DNA from 3 places in the Neoundibacterium parvum genome. Region 3 is predicted to be linked to each of the others. Evidence: predicted binding sites of a transcription regulator. Region 3 holds the regulator's gene; each other region holds the start of a gene.
The links. Region 3 encodes NrdR, which represses ribonucleotide reductase genes. Its sites were predicted from a motif close to CACNANATNTNGTG; they were not measured.
Positions count from the first base shown of each region.

Region 1 (7,973 bases), 140 kb from region 3:
AAACGCATCGGGCAATTGCGCAGCTGCTGTGGTTTTTTTGATGTCGCCCTTTAAATTACTCAAGATGACTTCTAACTCAGGGCCGCCCAATTCCAGCATCACCTGGCGGCAAGCACCGCAGGGGGCGATAGGCTCATCGGTGGCACCGACCACGGCCATGCTGGCAAAGTCACCAGGGCGGTAACCGCTGGCCACGGCACTAAACAAGGCGGTACGTTCGGCGCAATTGCACAGACCGTAGGAGGCGTTTTCTACGTTGCAACCTTGAAATACTTTGCCGTCTTTAGTCAGTACTGCGGCGCCGACTTTAAATTGTGAATACGGGGCATAGGCCGCCTGGCGTGCGCTTAAGGCCGCTTGTACGAGTTGTTCTTGATTCATGTGATTTACTTCCTGGATGAGGGTGAGGCGCATTATTTCATGAGCCGCGCCATGTGTGCTGGCTTTTGTTCATACATTAGCTCAATACTTAGCTAACATGCGCCCGCATCAAAATTTAAGCGCGCGCACATTTTGATTTTTTAGGCTGCCATAGTTCGATTTCTTTTTTTAATTTTTTATGTTCTTTGGCGCTAATTTTTTTATTTGAGACGAGTGTCGCATCTGGCTTTGTAGCACCGTTTTTATGCGCGAGTAAGGCCCACTTGAGTGCTGTTACCTGGTCTGTTTTTACTCCCAGGCCATGTTGGTACATACCGCTTAAGCTGTATTGTGCCCGTGCGTGGCCCTGATCGGCTGCGCGTTGTAACCATATTAGAGCGCGTGGCAAGTCTTTGCTGGCGCATGTGCCGCTCTTATACAAAATCGCCAATTCATATTGCGCGTTGATGTTGCAGTGCTGTGCGGCTTTTCGGTACCATCCCAGCGCTGGCTCGCAGTCGGCTGTTTGCCCTTTATTGCTGGCGTATAAACGGGCCAATTCTAGTTGCGCATCGGTATCGCCCTGATTTGCGGCGAGCAGAAATAGGTCTTTGGCTTGCTTCAGGTCTTGCGGCCCGCCTTGTGCATTTTTATACAAAATGCCAGCGCGGTATTGTGCCTTGGGGTCGCCTTGCTGTGCCGCCTTGTTCAACCATTCTGCGGCTTTCAGATAGCTTTGTGTGACGCCAAAACCATCGTAATAATGTAAGCCTAGTTGATACTGCGCACCGGGCAGGCCTTGCTCGGCGGCTTTTAGATACCACTCCACCGCCATTTCGTCGTTTGGGCTCACGCCCTGGCCTTGCTGATACATACTAGCTAGTTGGTATTGAGCCGAGGCATCGCCCAAGGTCGCCGCTTTGCGATACCATTCTGCCGCTTGCTTGGGATTACTTTTAACTCCTAAACCGCGCAAATAAATCTCTGCTACGCCGACGCAAGCGCGCGTGTCTCCGTACAGCGCATCCTGAGTCCAGCCATTTAAGGCGCTGGCGTAATCCTTAGCTTGAAAAGCCAGTAAGCCTTGCTGGTAATCAGCCTGCGCCGCATAGGCATTGAGCGTTAGCAATAGTGCGAAGTAGATTTTTCTATACTTCATCGAGTTTTATTATCTTTGTATGAAAAAAGCGTATCAAGCGAATTCGCATCATAAGCATATTTTTAAACTGCATTTAATGCAAATTAATCTTTAAGCGTAGGCATCCACGCTAAAAAAGCTAAAATGCGCGGAAAGCAAAAAATTTTCTACTATTTATCCTTCAATGAATTTTCAAAAAATGGCAAGGCCAGCGCGCATATTCCATGCGGGCTGCAGGCCAGATAGGCTGGAAACCCGCATGGAATATGCGCGCTGGCGTGGTGCCCTTTTAAGTTCGGAGTAATGCATGGCAATGAATACAGCAGCGAATCCGGTAGTGAATACGGCAGCACAAGCTAAGGGCAGCTTTTGGCGTGATCCCAGCTTGCCGTTTATAGAAACCCGGGCGGTCTCGGGTAGCCGTGCCTGTTACGATCCGCACACTCACGCCACGTTTTCCATAGGCACGGTCTTAAACGGCCAGGCGCAGTATTTGAATCGCGGCCGCCGCGTCTCGGCTGGCGCTGGCAGTGTCGTGATTATCAATCCGGGTGATGTACATGCCTGTAATCCGCGCGATGACAGTGTCTGGGCGTATCGCATGTTGTTCATCGATAGCGCTTGGTTGGCTGGGGTGCAGCGCGAAATCGGTGTGAGCCTGCATCAAGATTTACAGATGTTTTCGCAAAGCTTGAGCCTGGATAGTCGGGTGTTCCAAAGTTTGAATTATCTGTTGGCGGGCTTGTGGCAGCCGGCTGAGCGACTCGCCAAAGAGAGCGCGATGCTCGAGTTCTTAATTCGCCTGCATCAAGAGTTTGATACCGTCAAGCTTGACCTAAAAAGCAATCACAGACTCAATCGTGCCGCCGACTACATTGCCGCCCATTGTGTCGAGGATATCGCCTTGCAAGATATTTGCGCGGCTAGCCAGCTCTCGCGCTCGTATTTGATACGCGCCTTTAAGCAGCAATATGGGATGACACCGCATGCCTTTTTACTTAATCAAAGAGTGCAGCGCGCACAAGGCCTGTTGAAAAAAGGGCGGGCCATCGTCGATGTCGCCGCCGATTGTGGCTTCGCCGATCAAGCCCATTTTCAACGCGTCTTCAAGCGCCACGTTGCCGCCACCCCAGGGCAGTATTTCAAGAAATGAATCTCAGGACATGAGCAGATAGACGGCACTGGCCAGCAATAGCGCTGCCATGCTCAGGTTAAATGCACGCAGATACCGCGGCTGGCGCAGATAAATACTCAAAAAAATGCCAGCCACAGCCCAACACGCCAACGATAAAAAACACACTACAAAATAAATCAGCGCAAACCACCACAGGGTTTGCGTCGCACCCTCAGCCGTAAATGCGGCCACCCCTGAAATACAGGCGATCCAGGCTTTAGGATTAAGCCACTGCAATAATGCCCCGGACAAAAAACTAGGTGCTGGCGCATTCTGCTGACGCTCGATGTGACTCTGTGAGCTAGCCAGGCGGAGTGCCAGATAAACCAGGAAAGCCACGCCCACCCAATGCAAGGCCAGACTTAATTGCGGCAGAAAATGCAAAACCGCATGCACGCTCACGCCCAGCAAAACCAACAAGAAGGTAAAACCCAGGGTGGCACCCCAGACATGGCGCAACGCCACCCGCCAACCGAAGTTGACCGCTGCGGACAAGGTGATGAGATTAACCGGACCGGGCGTAATCGAAGAAACCAGAGCGAACGCCGCCATAGAAAGAATAAGAGAGAGCTGCATGTTGTTAGCCACTTGTTGATCATAGCCCCAGCATATACAGCGCAAGAGCCTGCGTATTGAAGAAAAGAACCCTGATCCAATTCAGTCTGGAGAACGCCAGACTTGATCAGCGCTGACGTGAGGAGTGGGTTACCAGGGAAAAAATATTTTTTCCGCCTTGTTCGAATTCGTAGATTTGTTAGTGCTTACTTACACTGTGGCAAGCAGTCTTTGAAGCTCTAAAAAAGTCAATGAAATAAATAATATATTTGTTGGTAAAAAATCCTCTTTTTTAACAAAATAGCGGTTGCGCGTATCGGCTTGTGCCACTAGAATTAGTGTAAATAAAAAAATGTGCACTACATCTAGTGGTTTTGTTTATTTCTCGCTTAGCCCAATTTAGGCTTCCATTATTTGAGAAAATCAAGTAGGGAGAGATGAAATGGCAGTAAAAGCAGCAGTGAAAACTTAAAAAAAGCAGTACTAGAATTAAAAAAACAGTGGCTAACACGCCCTGGAAATATCGATCAATTTTGAATTTGGAGTTCAAATGCACTCTCCCCTGGAATCATCTTCGTCTGGCCTGTCTGATTTGGCCGCCATGCAATCTGGCCTTACTGCGCATACATTAAGTTCTAGCGCGGTGAATTACAGCGACTACAGAATTATTCGCCGTAACGGTGCCGTGGTCGGTTTTGAACCGTCTAAAATCGCCATCGCCGTGACTAAGGCTTTTCTTGCTGTAAACGGTGGGCAGGGTGCCGCATCGGCACGTATCCGTGAATTGGTTGAGCAGTTAACCGCCGTCGCGGTGGCGGCGCTGATGCGCAGGCAGCCAGCTGGCGGAACTTTTCACATTGAAGATGTGCAGGATCAGGTAGAGCTGGCGCTGATGCGTTCTGGCGAACACGACGTAGCACGTGCCTACGTTTTGTACCGTGCCAAGCATATGGAAGAGCGTCGTTTGCAATTGGAGGCGCAACAATTATCCAATACTAAGGCCAGTGAACTGCAAATACGCGTGATGGTTGATGGTCAACCGCAGGTGCTGGATGTGACGCAAGTGCGCGCTTTAATTACCGCTGCCTGCGTTGGCCTCGATAAGTTGGCCGATCCTGAGGCCATCCTGTTAGAGACGCTGAAAAATCTGTACGACGGCGTACCGGTCGAAGAATTGCATAAGTCAGCAATTCTGGCGGCACGTGCGTTGATGGAAAAAGAGCCGGCGTATAGCCAGGTTACTTCTCGTTTGCTGTTGCATACGATCCGTAAAGAAGTTTTTGGTAAGGAAGTGGCGCAAAAAGATGCTGCTGCTGAATACCTGACTTATTTCCCAGCCTTTATCCAAAAAGGTATAGACGCCGAGTTGCTCGATGTGAAGCTAGGCCAGTTCGATTTGGCTAGACTAGCGCAAGCCTTGGTCTCTGACCGCGACCTGCAATTTTCTTATATCGGTTTGCAAACTCTGTATGACCGTTACTTCTTGCACATACGCGGCAGCCGCATAGAAATGCCTCAGGCTTTCTACATGCGCGTGGCGATGGGGCTGGCCTTAAATGAGTCTGACCGTGAAGCGCGGGCTATAGAGTTTTACAACCTGTTGTCGTCGTTCGATTTCATGAGCTCGACCCCAACTCTGTTTAACTCAGGTACTTTGCGCTCGCAACTGTCATCCTGTTACCTGACCACGGTCGCTGATGATCTGGGTGGAATTTATGATGCCATCAAAGAAAACGCATTATTGGCTAAATACGCTGGCGGTTTGGGCAACGACTGGACGCCAGTGCGCTCACTGGGTGCGCATATTAAAGGTACCAACGGTAAGTCACAGGGCGTGGTGCCTTTCCTGAAAGTCGTCAACGACACAGCCGTGGCGGTGAATCAGGGCGGTAAACGTAAGGGCGCGGTATGTGCCTACCTCGAAACCTGGCACATGGACGTCGAAGAATTTCTTGATTTGCGTAAAAATACCGGTGACGACAGACGCCGTACGCATGATATGAATACCGCCAACTGGATTCCGGATCTGTTCATGAAGCGCGTCATGGAAAAAGGCGATTGGACTTTGTTCTCGCCATCCGATGTCCCCGATCTGCATGATAAGTTTGGTAAAGCATTCGAACTGGCTTACACCGCTTATGAAGCGAAGGCCGCCAGCGGCGAGTTGGGTTTATCCAAGAAAATCCCGGCACTCGATTTGTGGCGCAAGATGTTGTCTATGCTGTTTGAGACAGGCCATCCTTGGATTACATTTAAAGATCCTTGCAACATCCGTTCACCGCAACAGCATGTAGGCGTGGTGCATAGCTCGAATCTGTGTACAGAAATTACGCTCAATACCAATGAAAGCGAGATCGCGGTTTGTAATCTGGGCTCGGTGAATATGCCTGCCCACATGAAGGATGGCAAGCTCGATCACGTTAAATTGAAAAAAACCATCAGTATTGCGATGCGCATGCTGGATAACGTGATCGACATCAACTACTATGCAGTGGATAAGGCGCGTGAATCAAATATGCGTCATCGTCCGGTCGGTCTGGGTATTATGGGTTTTCAGGATTGCTTACATATGATGCGGGTGCCTTACGCAAGTATGGATGCGGTGGCTTTTGCCGATACCTCGATGGAAGCGGTGTGTTACTACGCTTATCTTGCATCGAGCGAATTGGCGGAAGAGCGCGGTACCTATAGTTCTTACCGTGGATCTTTATGGGATAGAGGCATCCTGCCGCAAGACTCAGTCAAGTTATTGGCCGAGGAGCGCGGTGGATATCTGGAAGTCGATGAGTCGTCGGCGATGGATTGGACGGTCGTGCGTGAGCGTATCAAGCAACACGGTATGCGCAATTCTAATTGTGTGGCGATCGCGCCGACTGCAACGATCTCTAATATTATTGGCGTCTCAGCTTGTATAGAACCGACTTATCAAAATCTGTACGTGAAGTCGAATCTGTCCGGCGAGTTCACCGAGATCAATGAGCACTTGGTACGCGATTTGAAACAGCGTGGTTTGTGGGATGAAGTCATGATTTCTGATCTGAAATATTTTGACGGTAGCCTGGCAAAGATAGATCGTATTCCTGAAGAATTACGTGAGCTATACGCCACCGCATTTGAAGTGAGCCCTAGCTGGTTGGTGGAAGCGGCGTCACGTCGCCAGAAATGGATAGACCAGGCGCAATCGCTGAACATTTATATGGCAGGTGCATCAGGCAAAAAACTCGATGAGACCTATAAACTGGCGTGGTTGCGTGGTTTGAAAACGACTTACTACCTGCGTACCATGGGCGCGACACATACCGAGAAATCAACGAGTAAGACGGGGGCCTTGAATGCGGTCGCGGTTGACGGTGGCAATAGCGGCATGGCGGCAAGTGCGCCTGAAGCTGACGGTGCTGCTTGCTACCTACGTCCGGGTGACGCTGGCTTTGAGGAATGTGAAGCCTGTCAGTAATTAATTCGCGGGAAATTGTGTGGAGTCGGTCTATCGATGTCAGTGCCGGCACCGCACAATTTGAACTTCGCAATGTGAACAATTGTAATAATCAGTAAATAAATATTTAGGACAAAAATGCTTTCTTGGGATGATGAAGCTGTATCTGCAGCACCAATAGCGCGACCTGCGCAAGCCCCATTACCAGCGATGGATGCTGGACTCAATCCTGTGCAGGCTGCCGATAAGTTTGTTCCTAGCGCTGAAGATTTGGCGCGGCGTGTCAATGCCAGTGACAAACGTATCATTAACGGTAAGACAGACGTCAATCAATTGGTGCCATTTAAATATAAATGGGCTTGGGATAAATATCTGGCTGGTTGTGCCAATCACTGGATGCCACAAGAAATCAATATGCAGCGCGATATTGAACTTTGGAAAAGCCCCAATGGTCTGACCGATGATGAGCGCAGATTGGTCACGCGTAATTTAGGTTTCTTCGTGACGGCCGATTCACTGGCTGCCAACAATATTGTACTGGGAACATATCGTCATATTACCGCGCCGGAGTGCCGCCAGTATCTATTGCGTCAGGCTTTTGAAGAGGCGATCCATACGCATGCCTATCAATACATCGTTGAATCACTCGGTTTGGATGAGGGCGAAGTTTTTAATGCCTATAATGAAGTCGAGTCGATTCGTGATAAAGATCAGTTCCTGATTCCTTTCATTGATGTACTGACCAATCCTGAATTTAAGACCGGAACGACTGAGGATGATCAGACATTATTGCGCTCATTAATTGTGTTTGCATGCTTGATGGAAGGTCTGTTTTTCTATGTCGGCTTCACGCAGATTTTAGCACTAGGTCGTCAGAATAAAATGATGGGTGCGGCCGAACAGTATCAATACATTTTGCGTGACGAATCGATGCACTGCAATTTTGGAATCGATTTAATCAACACCATCAAGATGGAAAATCCGCATTTGTGGACGCCAGCATTTCGCGATGAAATTAAAGCGTTGTTTTTACGTGCGGTAGAGTTGGAATATCGTTACGCAGAGGATACAATGCCGCGAGGAGTACTAGGCTTGAATGCGCCAATGTTTAAAGGCTATTTGCGATTCATTGCAAATCGTCGCGCACAGCAAATCGGTCTCGACGCATTGTTCCCACACGAAGAAAATCCTTTCCCGTGGATGAGCGAAATGATCGATCTAAAAAAAGAACGGAATTTTTTTGAGACGCGTGTGATTGAGTATCAAACTGGTGGAGCATTAAACTGGGAATAAATTATTTCCGGTGAATCTCA
Region 1 covers NZ_CP034464.1:1,191,562-1,199,534, reverse strand. The annotation lists gene EJN92_RS05060 (cytidine deaminase) at 1-414, opposite strand, end outside; gene EJN92_RS05055 (SEL1-like repeat protein) at 497-1,519, opposite strand; gene EJN92_RS05050 (AraC family transcriptional regulator) at 1,806-2,651, shown strand; gene EJN92_RS05045 (LysE family translocator) at 2,655-3,248, opposite strand; gene EJN92_RS05040 (ribonucleoside-diphosphate reductase subunit alpha) at 3,829-6,681, shown strand; gene EJN92_RS05035 (ribonucleotide-diphosphate reductase subunit beta) at 6,799-7,953, shown strand.
Region 1: EJN92_RS05040 (ribonucleoside-diphosphate reductase subunit alpha) is a predicted target of NrdR. The motif match lies at 3,585-3,598, and genes of this name have one in related genera.

Region 2 (7,973 bases), 1.6 Mb from region 3:
CGCAATTGCCGCTGGCTGGGCAATTGGAGCTGGAGTTGGGCGGCTTAAGCAGTCGCAGCGATCAGGCGCGTAGGCATAGCATGCCGTATCAATTAAAACTGGCGTTCTCGCAAGAGTGGGGCATGCTAGTGGGCGGCGAGTTGCTGGTGCTCGCCAACGATGGCGTAGGCCAAGTTGATCGCGGTTATGGCGATACCACGCTGGTGCTAAAGCGTGCTTTCATGGTCGATGAGCAGAGCGCCTTCGGGCTGGAGTTGTCAAGCAAACTGCCTAGCGCCGCCAAGGCAATAGGTTCGGGTAGCGCTGACTATGCGATCAATAGCATTTATAGCCGCGACTTTGGATCGCTGCACATGGATGCCAATCTGAATGTCACGCGACTCGGTGTGATGGAACCGGACACTTCGCGTTTGCAAACTGGCTTATCTTCATCCTTTTCTTCCGCACTGAGCGAACGTTGGGGCATCACCGGCGAATGGTCGGGATCGCGTCGCAACGGCACCAAGGCGCAAGGACAAATTTTGCTGGCGCTCAGCTACAGTCCAAGCAAGCGCATGACCATGGATATCGGAGTGAGTAAGGGCTTAACCAGCAGTTCGCCAGACTTGGCGCTGTTCGCTGGTATCGTGCTGCCGGTAGCGAAACTATGGTGAGGCTGAATCGGGGTTTTTAAATGGGCACCCTGCCAGCGCTCATATCCCTTGCGGCCTACAGGCCGGCATGGCTGGAAAGCCGCATGGAATATGCGCTACAGGCCGATGCCATTTTAAAATCTGCTTCAAATCGTTACTGTTCAGCCTACTATTAAGAAAGTCAAAACCCCTCACCGCAGAGACGCTGAGGCGCAGAGAACGGCAAAGTAATTCTCCGGTTTTCCTCGGCGTCTCGGCGTCTCAGCGTTGAGAGGTCTTAGTTGTTTTTGTCGTGCTCCTAGTAGGCTGAACAGTTACTTCAAATCTACCGCGTCGCAGACGCGATCTGGCCAGGATTTATCTTCTCTGGTGCTTGACCGTATAATAGACACACTTTGTCGTCATTCCTCTTGTATTGATCTCTCATGCTAACACCCACCGCACCCCGCAAGTTTTTACTATTCGCTCTGTTGGCGGCTGGTTTCCTGATCGTTTTGGCGATCTTGTTTTATCAGTCGCTGTCTGCTAAGCAGGCCGCGCCAGAGGTCAGCTATGTCAATCTTAAGGGTGAAAAAATCAGCAGTGAGAGCTTGCGCGGCAAAGTCGTGATGGTCAATTTTTGGGCCACCTCATGCTCCACCTGCGTGGCCGAGATGCCGCAGATGGTAGAAACCTATAATAAATTTCACGCACAAGGTCTGGAATTTGTGGCGGTGGCGATGAGTTATGATCCACCGAATTACGTCCTCAATTACGCCGAGACACGCAAGCTGCCTTTTCATGTGGCGCTCGATGTGCAGGGTAAATTGGCGCAGGCTTTTGGCGACGTCAAGCTTACCCCGACTACCTACGTGATCGACAAGCAAGGCAATATCCTCAAGCGCTATGTCGGCCAGCCTTCCTTCACAGAACTGCACGCCTTGCTGGCCAAAGCGCTGGCGGCCTAATCTGTTTGTCTAATCTATTTGCTGGGCATTGCTAAGGCCAGATGCGCTTGCATCGTCGCCAGCGCGCCGCGCACCTGAGCGGCGATTCCGGCGTGCGCAAGCATCCCTTCTTCATCGAGTCGCGCGCCGACTATCGCTAGCGTAATTGATGCTTCGGCGATGATATCGGCTGACATCATCGTGATGATTTCTCGCAAAGCAGCATCCGCGTGCGTGGCACGGGGCGAGGCATTTAAGATCGCTACCGGCTTATTCACAAACACCTCACAACTGACCATCCAGTCCAGCGCATTTTTCATCACGCCAGTGATGCCGTGTGCGTATTCAGGGCTAGCGATGAGCAAGACATCGGCATTGCGTATGGCCTCCCGCAAAGCAGCTACTGGCGGCAGATTTAGACTTTCCAGATCCGGATTAAACAAGGGTAAATGTGCCATGCCGTCGAACTGCTGGATGCTGATGTCAGCAGGTGCCAGCCGCGCAAAAACGCGCAATAAAGCAGAATTGAGCGAGGCAGCCCGCAGGCTGCCGGAGAGCGCGAGAATTTTCATGTGGCAAATTTAAAGTGAGTTCTGGCGCAAAATTGAGCTTAGGATTATGGCATACCTAGCAGGCTATTTGGTCTGCAAGCGAGAGACAGTAGCAGGCTTAAATTGCTACTTGTAAAAAAGATAGGATTGGGGAATACTACTGGCAAGCAAGAGTGTGGCAAATTGGTGATTTTTTTGTAACAGACATGAAATAGTCACAATTCTTTGGTATAAATTGAAGTGGGAAGAGTTAAGCTAAAGTAAATGCGTTTTGCACCTCGCAGCAGCTGCAATTTGTATTTTTTAGTTCGGTAAAGATAATTGTTTGCACTTTTTAGAAAGTAAATGATGTATCGACGTTCCAATCAGCACACGCACAATACAGCAGACCTAGAGCAATTAATGACCGCAGCACCTATGGACCAGGAACTCCACGCGCAAATACTGCGCAAACAAATTAAATTAAGACGCTCCATAGAAGATGCTCAGGAAGCGGCCAGATACAATAATCTCGATTTGTGCGGTGCCAGTTAGTCGCACTCAGTAAGTATGCGAAGTGGTGCGGAATAGAAGCTGACAGGGCGTACGCGCTCTGTGGATCCTGTATCCTCAAGGTCTGGATCTCTCCGCTATCTACCCAGCTTATCACCCCCCCTCAAAGACTAGGTCCGAAAGCTATTTTTTGGGACTGCATTGTCATTCATTTTTTTTCAAATACCCCGAACTTCAACATTCATTTCTCTGCGTTCAGGCGGATCGCTGTGCCGCGTGCGGCTCTGCTTGGTCTGAAATTGATATGCGTCAAAGAATTGTAATCAACTCATTTTTACAATTGACCACGCTATATTTAGTCGATAATCTATAAAACACACTATATCTTGTGTTTTATGGGCGAAGAATGAAACAGCAAACTTTTTTAATTGATACGCAGCTGATCAAGCGCGATGGTAGCGCGGTTCCTTTTGATGCAGGCAAAATTGAATCTGCCATAATGCGCGCAGCGCTTGCCAGTGGCGAATTTGACCTTGCGCGGGCGCGTCAACTGACGGCGCAAGTGCTGAGCCTGATCGCGGATTTGCCGCAATCCCCTTGCCTCGCGATCGAACAAGTTCAGGATATGGTGGAGGCTAGTTTGTTCGCCGCAGGTTTCCGCAAGACCTTGCGTGGGTATATCATCTACCGCGAACAACATCAAAAATTGCGGCGTGACAGTAAGACCTTGGTCGATGTGGAAGCCTCTATCAATGAGTACCTTGACCGGCAGGATTGGCGCATCAATGCCAACGCCAATCAAGGCTATTCCCTGGGCGGCCTGATACTTAATGTGTCCGGAAAAGTGATCGCCAATTACTGGCTCAGTCACGTGTATCCGTCTGAGATCGGGCAAGCCCATAGAGACGCTGATTTACATATTCATGATCTCGATATGCTGGCCGGTTATTGCGCCGGCTGGTCATTGCGAACTTTGTTAAATGAGGGGCTCAATGGTGTGCCTGGTAAGATAGAGTCGGGCCCGCCCCAGCATTTTTCCAGCGCGGTAGGGCAGATCGTGAATTTTCTTGGCACCCTGCAAAATGAATGGGCTGGCGCTCAGGCCTTCAGTTCTTTCGATACCTATATGGCGGCCTTTGTGCGCAAAGACCAGCTTGACTACAGCAGCCTTAAGCAGTGTATACAGGAGCTCATTTATAACCTGAACGTGCCTTCGCGCTGGGGTACCCAAACGCCCTTTACCAATCTCACTTTCGATTGGGTATGCCCGCAAGATCTGCGTGAACAAGTCCCTGTTATTGCAGGTGTTGCGATGGCGTTTAGCTATGGCGACTTGCAGGCCGAGATGGATATGATCAATCGCGCCTATATCGAAGTGATGATGGAAGGCGATGCCAAGGGGCGGGTATTTACTTTTCCTATCCCCACTTACAACATCACTGAGGATTTTGATTGGCATAGCCCGAACGCCGAGTTGTTATTTGAAATGACGGCACGCTATGGCTTGCCTTACTTCCAGAATTTCATCAATTCGGAACTCAAGCCGAACATGATACGTTCTATGTGCTGTCGCTTGCAGCTCGACCTGCGTGAGTTACTTAAACGTGGCAATGGTTTGTTCGGCTCGGCCGAGCAAACCGGTTCTTTAGGCGTGGTCACTATCAACTGTGCACGCTTGGGTTATTTGTATCAGGGCGACGAAGCGGCGCTGTTGGTGGCGCTCGACAAGTTGCTGGAACTGGGGAAGAACAGTTTGGAAATTAAACGAAAAGTGATACAGCGGCATATGGACAATGGCCTGTTTCCCTACACCAAACGCTATCTTGGCACTTTGCGCAATCATTTTTCTACGCTGGGTGTGAACGGTATCAATGAAATGATACGTAACTTTAGCGCCGGTCAATATGACATCAGCAGCGATGTCGGGCATGCGATGGCGCTGCGTTTGCTAGACCATGTAAGGGCGCGCATGTTGGCATTTCAGGATGAGACCGGCCACATGTATAACCTGGAGGCGACTCCGGCGGAAGGGACTACCTATCGTTTTGCCAGGGAGGACCGCAAACGCTACCCGGCTATTTTGCAGGCTGGCACCAAGGATATGCCCTACTACACTAACTCATCACAATTGCCCGTGGGCTTTACCGATGATCCGTTTGCCGCGTTGGAACTGCAAGACGATTTGCAGCGTAAATATACCGGTGGCACGGTCTTGCATCTGTATATGAGTGAGCCCTTGACCAGCGCGGATGCCTGCCGCAATTTAGTGCGGCGCGCCTTGAGTCGATTCTCGCTGCCGTATATCACGATTACGCCTACATTTTCGATTTGCCCTAAGCATGGCTATCTGGGTGGAAGCCATGCGTTTTGTCCCAAATGCGATGCCGAATTGATCGCCCGCAAGCAGCGTCTGGCTGCCTGATTTATCTTTAAAAGGAATTACCATGCACAACATTACAGCTCTTACCTGCCAACCCACACAAGCCATCGTTCTGGATGACTCTGAACGCCAGGCCTGCGAAATCTGGACCCGGGTCATGGGCTACCATAGACCAGTCAGTTCGTTTAATACAGGCAAAAAAGGCGAGTTCTATGAGCGCACTTACTTCGAGGAAAACAGCATAGAAAAACAGTGCTGACATGTCCTCCACCCTAAGTGCAGGTGACTTGAAGGTCGGTGGCATCACCGCCTTCAGCACTAGCGATTATCCGGGTAAGTTTGCGCTGGTGATTTTCGTGCAAGGGTGCCCGTGGCGCTGCCGCTATTGCCATAATCCGCATTTGCAGGCGCGCTCTGCCAGCAAAATTAGTTGGTCAGAGATACTGCTCTTGCTCAAGCACCGCGTAGGTTTGATCGATGCGGTAGTCTTTAGCGGAGGGGAGGCCAGCATTGATGCCGCCTTGGGGCTGGCCATAGCCGAAGTGAGGCAGTTAGGATTTGCGATAGGCCTGCATAGCGCTTGTATTTACCCGCGCCAGCTACAAGCAATTTTACCTTCGGTAGACTGGATAGGCTTTGACATCAAGGCGCCCTTTGAACGTTACGCCGCCATCACGGGCGTTGCGGACAGCGGACGCCATGCGCGCGCCTGTAGCGAAATGATACTGGCCAGCGGGGTCGATTACGAATGCCGTAGCACGATACACCCTTCGCTCTTGTCAGAACACGAGATCATGGATATGGCGCAGAATTTGTCACAGATGGGCGTGCAGAATTATGTTTTGCAATTGTTTCGTGCGCAAGGATGCAGCGATGCCGAACTTAAAGCAAACATGCGCGCCGATTATCCGAGCAGGTCCTTGCTGCAAAGTATGCAGTCAATGTTTGCGCGTTTTAGCTTAAGACAAAATAATTGATCGGTTTAGACCGCGCAGTTCATTGGGAAATCGATTGTTTGGTGCCCGCCTCTGCCTGTCTATCGGTTTCCCGCGAGACGTCGGCGATCTCGAAATAGAAGATTGTGCCTTGATCTTGGGCGCTGCTGAAGCCTATGCTGCCGCCCATTTGTTCTATGATGTCTTTGGCAATCGACAGCCCCAGACCGGTGTTGCCAACTTGTAGTTTGCGGGTGTCGGAAGAATCCGCCTGGGCAAATTTTTGAAATATTCTGCTCTTAAATTCTTCTGGTATGCCACTGCCATAGTCTCTGATCTCGACTCTTACCAGACTCGCCTGACGTAACAGCGAAATCTCTACTGGCTTATTCTCGGGCGAGAATTTCGCCGCATTCGAGAATAAGTTGCTGATCACTTGCAATAGCCTATCGGGATCGGCCTGCACAAACACTTGATCGACTGCGCTGATCATCTCAAAGCGCGTACCGCATTGCTGGGCGTAAGCCTGATTTTCCTGGGTTGCCTGGATCAGCAGAGGGTAAATATCAAAACGCTTCAGATTAAAGTGATAATTGCCGGATTCGAGTTTTTCTACATCTAAAATATCATCGATGAGGCGGGCTAAACGCGTACAATTTTTTTCGGCCAAAGCGACCAATAATTTTGCTTTTTCTGGTATCGGTCCGACCGCACCAGCGACCACTAAGCCTAGTGAGCCGCGGATCGAGGTGAGCGGGGTGCGTAACTCATGGCTGACGGTGGAGATAAACTGGCTCTTGATTTTCTCCATCTGCTTGCGCTGGCTGATATTCGTCACCACGCTAGAGCTGCCGCAGTGTTCGCCATTTTTGTTATGCATAGGTGAGACATTCATGGAAACATCGAGACGCGAGCCATCCTTGCAAATACACACGGTTTCCAGATTTTTGACGACTTCGCCACGCGCTAGTTTTTCTGTGATCAGCTGCGATTCGGCCAAACGCTCTGGCGGCACGATAGTGCGTATCGATCGCCCTAGCATTTCGGCTTGGGTATAGCCGGTCATTTGTTCTGCGGCCGGGTTCCAGATGATGACCTCGCTCTGCAGGTTCATACTGATGATGGCATCGCTAGCGGAGGCCACGATGCCAGAAAATTGCGCCTCTTTCTCAAATAGATCATCGGCCATTTTTGCTGCCAATTGATGGGTTCTGCGATTTCTATTATTCAGTGAGTAGAAAATATAAAATAGGCTCAAGGAAATGAGCGTGCCGGCAATTGCGATGATGCTGCTTTGCGGTGAATACGTCGACTCTATGAATTCCTGTTTCGCTGTGATATGCAATAACCATTTTCGTCCACCGGTCTCTATCACGACATCATCGCTGTAGTTGGACTTAGGTATCTTGCTTTGACTGGCATACATTCTATGCGCCTGATCCTGTAGTCCCTCATCATAAATTTGCAGATCGACATCGCTCTCCTTGCTGCCAAAGATCCCCTTCATCAGATCGTTCATGCGAAAGGCGCCAAACACCAAAACTTTCAGTGCCGCTCGTCTTTGTTCTGGAGTCTGCGGGTTGGCGTCATTGCGATACACAGGCAGATACACTAAAAAACCATGTTGCACATCGGTCTGGGTTTCTTGCACTAGCGTCACCATCCCCGACATACTGGGCAAGCCCGAATCTATCGCCCTATCCATGGCGGCGCGCCGCACCGGATTGGTATACATATCAAAACCAAAAGCACGCAAATTGCGGGCGATATAGGGTTCTGGATAGATGATGCTGTGATACATGGGGCGCTCAGGCAGAGCCGGTGATATTTTATACTCAGGGAAACCCTGCGCGCGTATCTCTTGTATATGCTGCGCCAGTTGGGCGGCCGGAACCGGCAGACTGACTGCCATATTTTGTATACCGGGATAATGCCGCGCTATTTCTGCATTTTCTACATACTCGTGCCATTGCTGGCGGCTGACCGTGCCACTGGCACGAAACAGGCCTACGCCACCATGCAAGACTTGCTGATAAGCCAGTAAGCGACCTTCGACC
Region 2 covers NZ_CP034464.1:2,667,724-2,675,696, forward strand. The annotation lists gene EJN92_RS11640 (transporter) at 1-653, shown strand, start outside; gene EJN92_RS11645 (TlpA disulfide reductase family protein) at 1,058-1,579, shown strand; gene EJN92_RS11650 (NADPH-dependent FMN reductase) at 1,594-2,130, opposite strand; gene EJN92_RS11655 (hypothetical protein) at 2,458-2,643, shown strand; gene EJN92_RS11660 (ribonucleoside triphosphate reductase) at 3,008-5,023, shown strand; gene nrdD (anaerobic ribonucleoside-triphosphate reductase) at 5,046-5,240, shown strand; gene EJN92_RS11670 (anaerobic ribonucleoside-triphosphate reductase activating protein) at 5,242-5,958, shown strand; gene EJN92_RS11675 (CHASE domain-containing protein) at 5,978-7,973, opposite strand, start outside.
Region 2: EJN92_RS11660 (ribonucleoside triphosphate reductase) is a predicted target of NrdR. The motif match lies at 2,979-2,992, and genes of this name have one in related genera.

Region 3 (7,973 bases):
CGTCCTTAAGTGCAGCTTCGGCAGCGTTTAAGGCAACTTGCCGATCACGATCACTACGGGATGATTTCTCATTTTGTAATGACATGGTCGCCACTGAGATGCTGAGTACGAGCACGACGATGAGCATGATTAAGGAAACGATTAAGGAAGCACCTGATTGCTTGTTAATTTTGTACCTTGACTCGTTTGCCAGGTTAGCCTTGATTTTGAGATGAATGCGCATGATAAAGTTTAATTAGGAGGTAGGCAGATGCCATGTACAGGATCAACCATGCAATTATTCCGTAATTGAATCGTGACGGAATAGACTTTTCGGATGCGATTTCGGGTGTCAGCAGCTAAGTTGACTTCGCTAATGGTCGTTCCTTTGTCATTGCTGCTATTTGCCGTTGCATAAGCTGATCCGAATAAGTTGTATGTTGAGGTCGTCGCATCGGTCCTGGCATTTTCTTTGCCGCGCACCAAGATCGCTACTTTCACAAGCAATATTTTTTTCCAGAATGTTTTTCTATTCAAATCTTTCGCTTTTTCGGCTGCGGTTGTTCCAACCAAAGTCAATCCACTGTCTAGGCTATTGATATCGGCCGCAGTCAGATATTTGTTGGCAAGTCCATCGGTAGGGCTACTGGTATCCAAACCATACAAAACCTGAAATGACTCTACACCGCTGACGATGGCGTCTGCAGCCCATTTACCACTCGTTGAACTGTAGTATTTGCAATATAGCCCAGGTTCATTATTGGCATCATTGGCGACATAATAAATACTCCAACCCCTATCTGTATCTGCAGTACTGGCAGATACGGGAGCAGGCACTGAAAAACCCGCACAATTCGACATTGTTCCGTCGCCATTGCCGGTATTGCCAGAACCATAAAATCGCACCGCTAACACATCGCTGAAATTAACTGAACTATTGAGCGGCGTAGAGATGTCAGCGCTGGTGGCAGAGATACTATTTGCATCCAGACCCGCGAGATCGGCGCTGGCGATGTCTGGTGTGATTTGCGGTGAATTCGTAAAGTCATAATTGACATAACCCACTTGATGCAAAGAACGTGAGATATTGTCTAGCGCAAAACGCGCAGAATCTTGGGTTTCATTGCCATCTGTTTGCGATATGAACAGGCCTTTTGTGGAAACAACCATGGCGGTTGCTGCCAGCACAACCAGTAGCCCAAGCGTGATTGAGATCATGAGTTCAATCAAAGTCAGACCGCTTTGTTTCTTTGGAGTAAGCAGACTCGTTTGATTTGATGAGTGTGTGGTAGGCATAATCATTTGACGTAAGACTCAACTGTGATCGCAACGCTTGGTGGCGCCACGCCACTAGCATCATCGTTAAACGTACCATCCGGATTTTTGCTCCTCCAGCCAATTTTGACGGTAAGACCGGCATCCGCATCCGCTGTGCATGCCCAGGTCAGGGCGCGATTCGCACTGACATAAGGAGCTGAGTCGCGGCAGACCAGTACTCGGCCACCCGGCAAGGAATCTTTCACCCGTATCAACCATTCGTAAATATCTGCGTTTGCGATATCGGAAGCGGTGCAGTTAGCCGTGCTTGTATAGCAAAGTTTGGCGACAGTAGGGGTGGGATCGGTTGCTGATTTATAGTCGATTTTCAAGAAAGGGTTAGCGCCATCGGCTAACTTCATGAGCGCATCATTTGAGCGCATCTTATCCGCTAACTCGTTGGCTAACTGCACGCTGATAGACTGAAAACTACTTTGCTGTGAAGTTCGAATGGCAGTGAGTTGCAAGCCCGCAGCGCCAATGATACCCAATGCTAATACGAAGACAGCAATCAGTACTTCTATCAGCGAAAAACCTTTATTGTGCAAATTCATGATGCCTCATGGGAATATTCTTTGTGCTTAAATTATAGGCGACTGAATTTAATTTGCGTAACCGCCCATCTTGTCAAAGCCACCGCTAATCAGTAATGCGGCCCAGTCTTAACTGAATGGCATTAGCTATGTTGGCGGTGGGGGGGCTTATTCTCTAGCGTGGCGCCGAAAGCTGTGGTCGGTAGTCGAATAAAATATAATCTGAGTTATCAGGCAGGCGGACCGACTGCCACAAATTTGTCTTGCAAGTGATACCGAGCACGGCACAGGCTAGCGATCGTTGTGGTACTTTGATAATGTCGCAAACTGGGGCGCGGACCCCGACAACGGCAGGTCGTCGGTAAAAATAAAATGCCCTCATTTCCTAAGAAATGAGGGCATTTTTTTATGCTGATATCTGTAAGCCTTAGCTTGCTGCTGCTTGATAGCTTCCTTAGCTAGGATACTTTGTTGTATAAACCAGAAAGAATAATTTTCGTTTTGCCGATCAATTGCTAACTTAGGTTTTTTTCGCCTCTTGTATTGCTTCAACAAACTCCGACACATCTTCAAAGCTCTTGTACACCGATGCAAAGCGGATGTAGGCGATTTTATCCAGGCGTTTTAATTCCCGCATGACCAACTCACCCAAGTGACCAGAGATGACTTCGCGTTCACCGCTGGCTAACAGTTTTTCTTCTATGCGCTGAATCGCGGTGTCGACTGCTTCGGCCGATACCGGGCGCTTTCTGAGTGCCAGCATCAGACTGGCGCGTAGTTTGGCGGGTTCAAACTCGGTTCTGCTGCCGTTCTTTTTGACGATAGACGGCATCGTCAACTCGACTCGCTCGTAGGTGGTAAAACGCTTGTCGCAATGCGCACAACGGCGGCGCCGGCGTATGGTATTGCCATCTTCCGGGACGCGGGTGTCGATGACCTGGGTTTCGTCGTGATGGCAGTAAGGGCATTTCATGGCGTTGCTTCCGAAGAGGGGATACTGGAGCGATATCGAACGGCTATTTTAATATACTCCCCAGATTACTCTATGCAATCTGGGCTAGCGCGCATATTCTGCGCGGGGATTAAAAATATACTATGGGGAGTATATTTATCTAAAATTTCCTAAGCTTATAAAAAAACGCCACCTGACTCAGGTGGCGTTTGCATGGCTAACTTAAGCAGCGTAGACCGGGTGGGCGTCGGTCAATTTTTTAACCTCGGCTTTGACGCGTTCTATGGTCGCAGCATCGTGCGGATTATCCAAAACGTCGGCCAATAAATTACCGACTTTAATCGCTTCGGCTTCTTTAAAACCACGGGTAGTCATGGCAGGGCTACCCAGACGAATACCGGACGTGACGAATGGTTTTTCTGGATCGTTAGGGATACCGTTTTTGTTGCAAGTCATGTGGGCAGAACCGAGGATGGCTTCGGCTTCTTTACCAGTCAAACCTTTTGGACGCAGATCGACCAGCATCACGTGTGATTCGGTACGACCAGAAACGATACGCAGGCCGCGCTCAGTCAAGGTCGTTGCCAATGCTGCGGCGTTCTTGATGACTTGCTCTTGGTAAGCCTTAAATTCTGGGCTCAGGGCTTCTTTGAATGCCACTGCTTTACCAGCGATCACATGCATCAATGGGCCGCCCTGGATACCAGGGAAAATCGCCGAGTTGATTTTCTTAGAGATGGCTTCGTCATTGCACAAGATGATGCCGCCACGTGGGCCGCGTAAACTCTTATGGGTAGTTGAAGTCACCACATCGGCGAACGGTACTGGGTTAGGGTAGACGCCAGCCGCGATCAGACCCGCGTAATGCGCCATATCCACCATGAAATAAGCGCCGACTTCTTTAGCGATTTTTGCAAAACGTTCGAAATCAATCCGCAATGCGAAAGCAGAAGCGCCAGCGATGATCATCTTAGGCTTAGTTTCGCGCGCCAATTTTTCCATGGCATCGTAATCGATGTCTTCTTGTGCGTTCAGACCGTAAGACACAACGTTAAACCATTTACCAGACATATTGAGGTGCATACCGTGCGTCAAGTGCCCGCCTTCTGCCAGCGACATACCCATGATGGTGTCGCCTGGAGTCAACAGCGCGAAAAACACGCCCTGATTAGCTTGCGAGCCGGAATTAGGCTGCACATTGGCGAAGTTAGCACCAAACAATTGCTTGAGTCTGTCGATCGCCAGTTGCTCGACCACGTCTACGTGTTCACAGCCACCGTAGTAACGCTTGCCTGGATAACCTTCGGCATATTTATTGGTCAGTTGCGAGCCTTGCGCTTCCATTACGGCAGGCGAAGTGTAGTTCTCAGAAGCGATTAATTCTATGTGTTCTTGCTGGCGCAGGTTTTCTTTTTGTATCGTCGCAAAAATTTCTGGATCGATATTGGCGAGGGTATGGTTCTTAGCAAACATGGTTTTCCTGTTGATAAAGTAACTCGTGAATGATTGTGTAGATTGAGATTAATACATGAAATGTGGGTAGCCTCAATCGAAATACCATCAGGCTTACCCAGGCGCACGGTCAGACTCGCGTTTGTTAATACCAGTACTACTACGAGCCTGCAAATCTCACGCTTCCCGATGGAACTCCATCATGGACTGCAAATTTTACCTAGCGATTAAAATTTGAGTCTTTGCGCCAGTTACGTGAGACGAAATGGTGGGCAGATTTTACGATATATTAATTCGTTGAGCAAGGTTTGTGATTAAAACAAAAACTGTTATCTCTATGAACCAGGTTTCTGGTAACCCGGCGCCGAATGTATAGGTTTCGATGCTTGCCCCAATTCTAGATAGTGCAGGCGTAGCGACTGCCGATACAGCGCGGTGCGAATTTCTTAAAACATTGCTCTGATCCGGCGCATGTTTAGAGTTGGAAAGCACAAAATAAGCGGTGCGGCAGGGGATGTTTTTTTTAAACAAGCCCGGGCTCATCGCGTCATTACCAAATTTCGCCGTACCGACATATTGTTCCGGTTTGCGTCTAACGCGACTTCTAGCTTGAGGAATTTTTTGAAGCGCCCAGATGAAATCTACAATGGCAAGTGCGCTCCAACCAGTTAGGCTGAAACTGCCTCGGACGACGAGGCGAATTTTCAGCCTGAGCTTTTTAGATTAAAAACTGATGACCGTAGAGAGCGCGAATAGATGATTACTCTGAGTGTATTGTTCGTCTGCAGTTTTGAATACATGCGCGTTGGAATGATCAAATCGGTACTCGCCCTTGATACTGACGCCTGTCAATAATGCATAGCTCAAGCCCAGCGATAAGGCGGAGCGATTGCTGCCTCTATCTGGGTTACTGACTATCCAATTGCTGCCGTCGTAGCTCATGTTCGAGCCAAAACCGTTGCGGCCGTCCGGACAGCTGGCGTCCGCTCCGGTGCTGTCTTTGCAGACACCGCCGAAAGTTGAACCGAACAGGCCGCCGCCGTGTCGGGCATTATTGATATAGTCGAAGCGCGCGGTCGCATCCAGGCGGGGGCTTACTTTGTATGAGGCTAGGCTAGACAGACCGTACCAGTGCTGGCGTTCATTTAAGTAGGCGTTGGTCGGCGTGGCACTTTGTCGGCCGTAACTGAGCTGCGCTTGGAAGTTCCAGTCACCGCGGGTCAGGCTGCCATCGATTTCGACCAGATCCAGGCGGCCGCTATCTAGCTTGTCATCAAAGCCGCTATGGATGCCGGAAAAGCCGAAACTGCTAAATTCGTCTTGGGTATAGTCGACCCGATAAAACACGCCGGGCATTTGCTGTTTGGCGACATCCACACGGGCGCGGTTCATATTGCCTATCATGATTTTGCTGTCCCATGCACCGCGTAGCAGGTCGACGCCAGCACCGGTATAAAAACTGGCTGCTGAAAAGTCAAACAAGAGATTGTGGGTGATGAGTTTATTTTGTGGCGCGGGGATCGCTTCATATCCGGTCCAATCTGGGAGCTGACCAGCGATCAGGCGAGTAGCTGGTTCGTACAAGGGGATAGATACGGATGCTTCGTGTACCAGATTGCCAAAATTATTCGATGAAGCTGAGCTTTTACTTGGCATTAAAGTGAGTTTGAATTTGGTGCCGCCATCGAGTTCTTTTTCCATATTAAACATGCCGCTGCCGAAGGAGCTGTTGTCGTAGCCAAAACTCTCATTGGAACCATTAATCGAACTATTGTTATTGAAAAACACAAAACTCGACGTTTTGCCATTGCGGTTGTAGACGTACGTCGGATCGATATAGCCGGAAATTTTTAAGGCTCGGAAGCCGTTGGCTTCTATGGCTTCGTCCATCGCCTCGGTTTTGACGCGGATACGATTGAATTCAGTCACGTCGACTACATTTGATTTATCTGCCTGTATTGCCTGTATTGCCTGTTTGCTCGATTCCACGATAGACAAGACCTGGGCGCTGGTCTCCGCCGCCAGTGCACTGCTTTGGCTATTTTGCAGCGTGATTTTCTGCATCATGGCCTGCAGTTCTTTGACCTGTTTTTTTAATGCCTCGATTTCACTTTTTTGCGAAGGTGCAGCTTGCGCCATGCAGGCGGCCGGGAAGGCGCTAGCGATGGCCATACAGATCACGAGTTTTTTTACGGTGTACATGAATCTTCCTTCAAAGGGTGACGTGTTTATATTTTTTACGTGTTTTGTTGGACGCGGCAAATGCTAGCGCGCAGCCGGTGTCGCCGTTTCGGCGACAGACGCGGCCTGTCCTCTTATCCGTATCAGATACCAGTTTTGAATTTGGTATAGATGCGTGTCATGGTGCGACGGATATCTGAATTGACCATTTCAGGCGGTATCATTTTTTGCATATCCTCGCGACTGAGATACACAGTTTTGTTGTCAGCGATGTCTTTCCTGACGAATTTATAGGCAGCCGCATTGGGATTGGCATACAAGACTTTATTCGTGATCTGGGCATGAATTTCTGGACGTAAAATGAAATTGATCCAGGCCATTGCATTATTCGGATGCGGTGCATCGGCCGGAACTGCCATTGTGTCGAAAAATAGTGTGGGATCTTTTTTGGGGATCAGGGTCACGATATGATTGCCATTTTTGGCATCAATAGCGCGCTGGCGTGCGATATTGATGTCGCCCGACCAGCCCATCGACAGACACAGTGAGCCGTTGGCTAATTCATTGATGTAACCGGACGAGCTAAACATGGTCACGTAGGGCCGGATAGACTGTAATAAGCGGGCTGCATCCTGGTAATCAGAATTGACTTTAGAGTAGGGCGATTTGCCCAGATATTGCAGGGCTGGTGGCAGTACTTCGGAGGCGGCATCGAGTAGTGACACACCGCAGGACTTCAGTTTTGAAATGTATTTAGGATCGAACACGAGATCCCAGGCATTTTCAGGCATAGGTAAATTGCCTAGTGCCGCCTTGACCTTTTCTTCGTTGATACCGAGCGTGTCAAAACCCCATAGCCAGATGACCAGGTGTTTATTATTCGGATCGATTTTACCGATTTGTGCATTCAGTACCGGATCAAGATTGGATAAATTCGGTATCTTGCTTTTATCCAGTTGGCGAAACAGACCGCCTTCTATCTGTATTTGCGCCCAGTTTGACGAAGGCACCACGATGTCGTAACCGGTTTTCCCAGCCACTAGTTTGGCATGCAAGACTTCATTGCTATCAAATAGATCGTAACGTACTTTGATCCCGGTTTCTTTCTCAAAATCTTTAATCGTATTTTCACCTATGTAATCCGACCAGTTCGCCACATTTAACACTTTTTCTTCTTGCGCTAGTGCTTGATTGCCGGCTGCAAGTGTGATCAAAATCGTGAGCAAAAGTTTTTTGCAGCTGCGCGTGAACGATGCTTTTTTGTTGCGGCTAGAAATGAGAAAATGCATCTTTATCTCCTGATTGCTGTGTTAGCAGACTAATGTTGTTGGACAAAATTTGTACACTGCGCCGTGGTGCAGTGTTGTCTTCGTGTTTTATCGGGTGGGTGCTAGGTAGCTGTGCGCTTAGTGATCGTGCCCGCACATATCGTGGCTACGGCGCTGGCGTTTGATCGCAAGCGGCATGCCGTCGCTGCGCATGGCGCTGCTCTGCATTACTCTCTTTTGTTGCAGTTTTTGCGTAGTTTGCACCTTGCTGGCGTCATATACGATGGCGCC
Region 3 covers NZ_CP034464.1:1,046,894-1,054,866, reverse strand. The annotation lists gene EJN92_RS04465 (pilus assembly PilX family protein) at 1-223, opposite strand, end outside; gene EJN92_RS04460 (PilW family protein) at 232-1,281, opposite strand; gene pilV (type IV pilus modification protein PilV) at 1,278-1,850, opposite strand; gene nrdR (transcriptional regulator NrdR) at 2,350-2,802, opposite strand; gene glyA (serine hydroxymethyltransferase) at 3,004-4,254, opposite strand; ZMP/ZTP riboswitch at 4,343-4,498, opposite strand; gene EJN92_RS04435 (DUF3138 family protein) at 4,957-6,435, opposite strand; gene EJN92_RS04430 (polyamine ABC transporter substrate-binding protein) at 6,558-7,703, opposite strand; gene EJN92_RS04425 (amidohydrolase) at 7,821-7,973, opposite strand, start outside.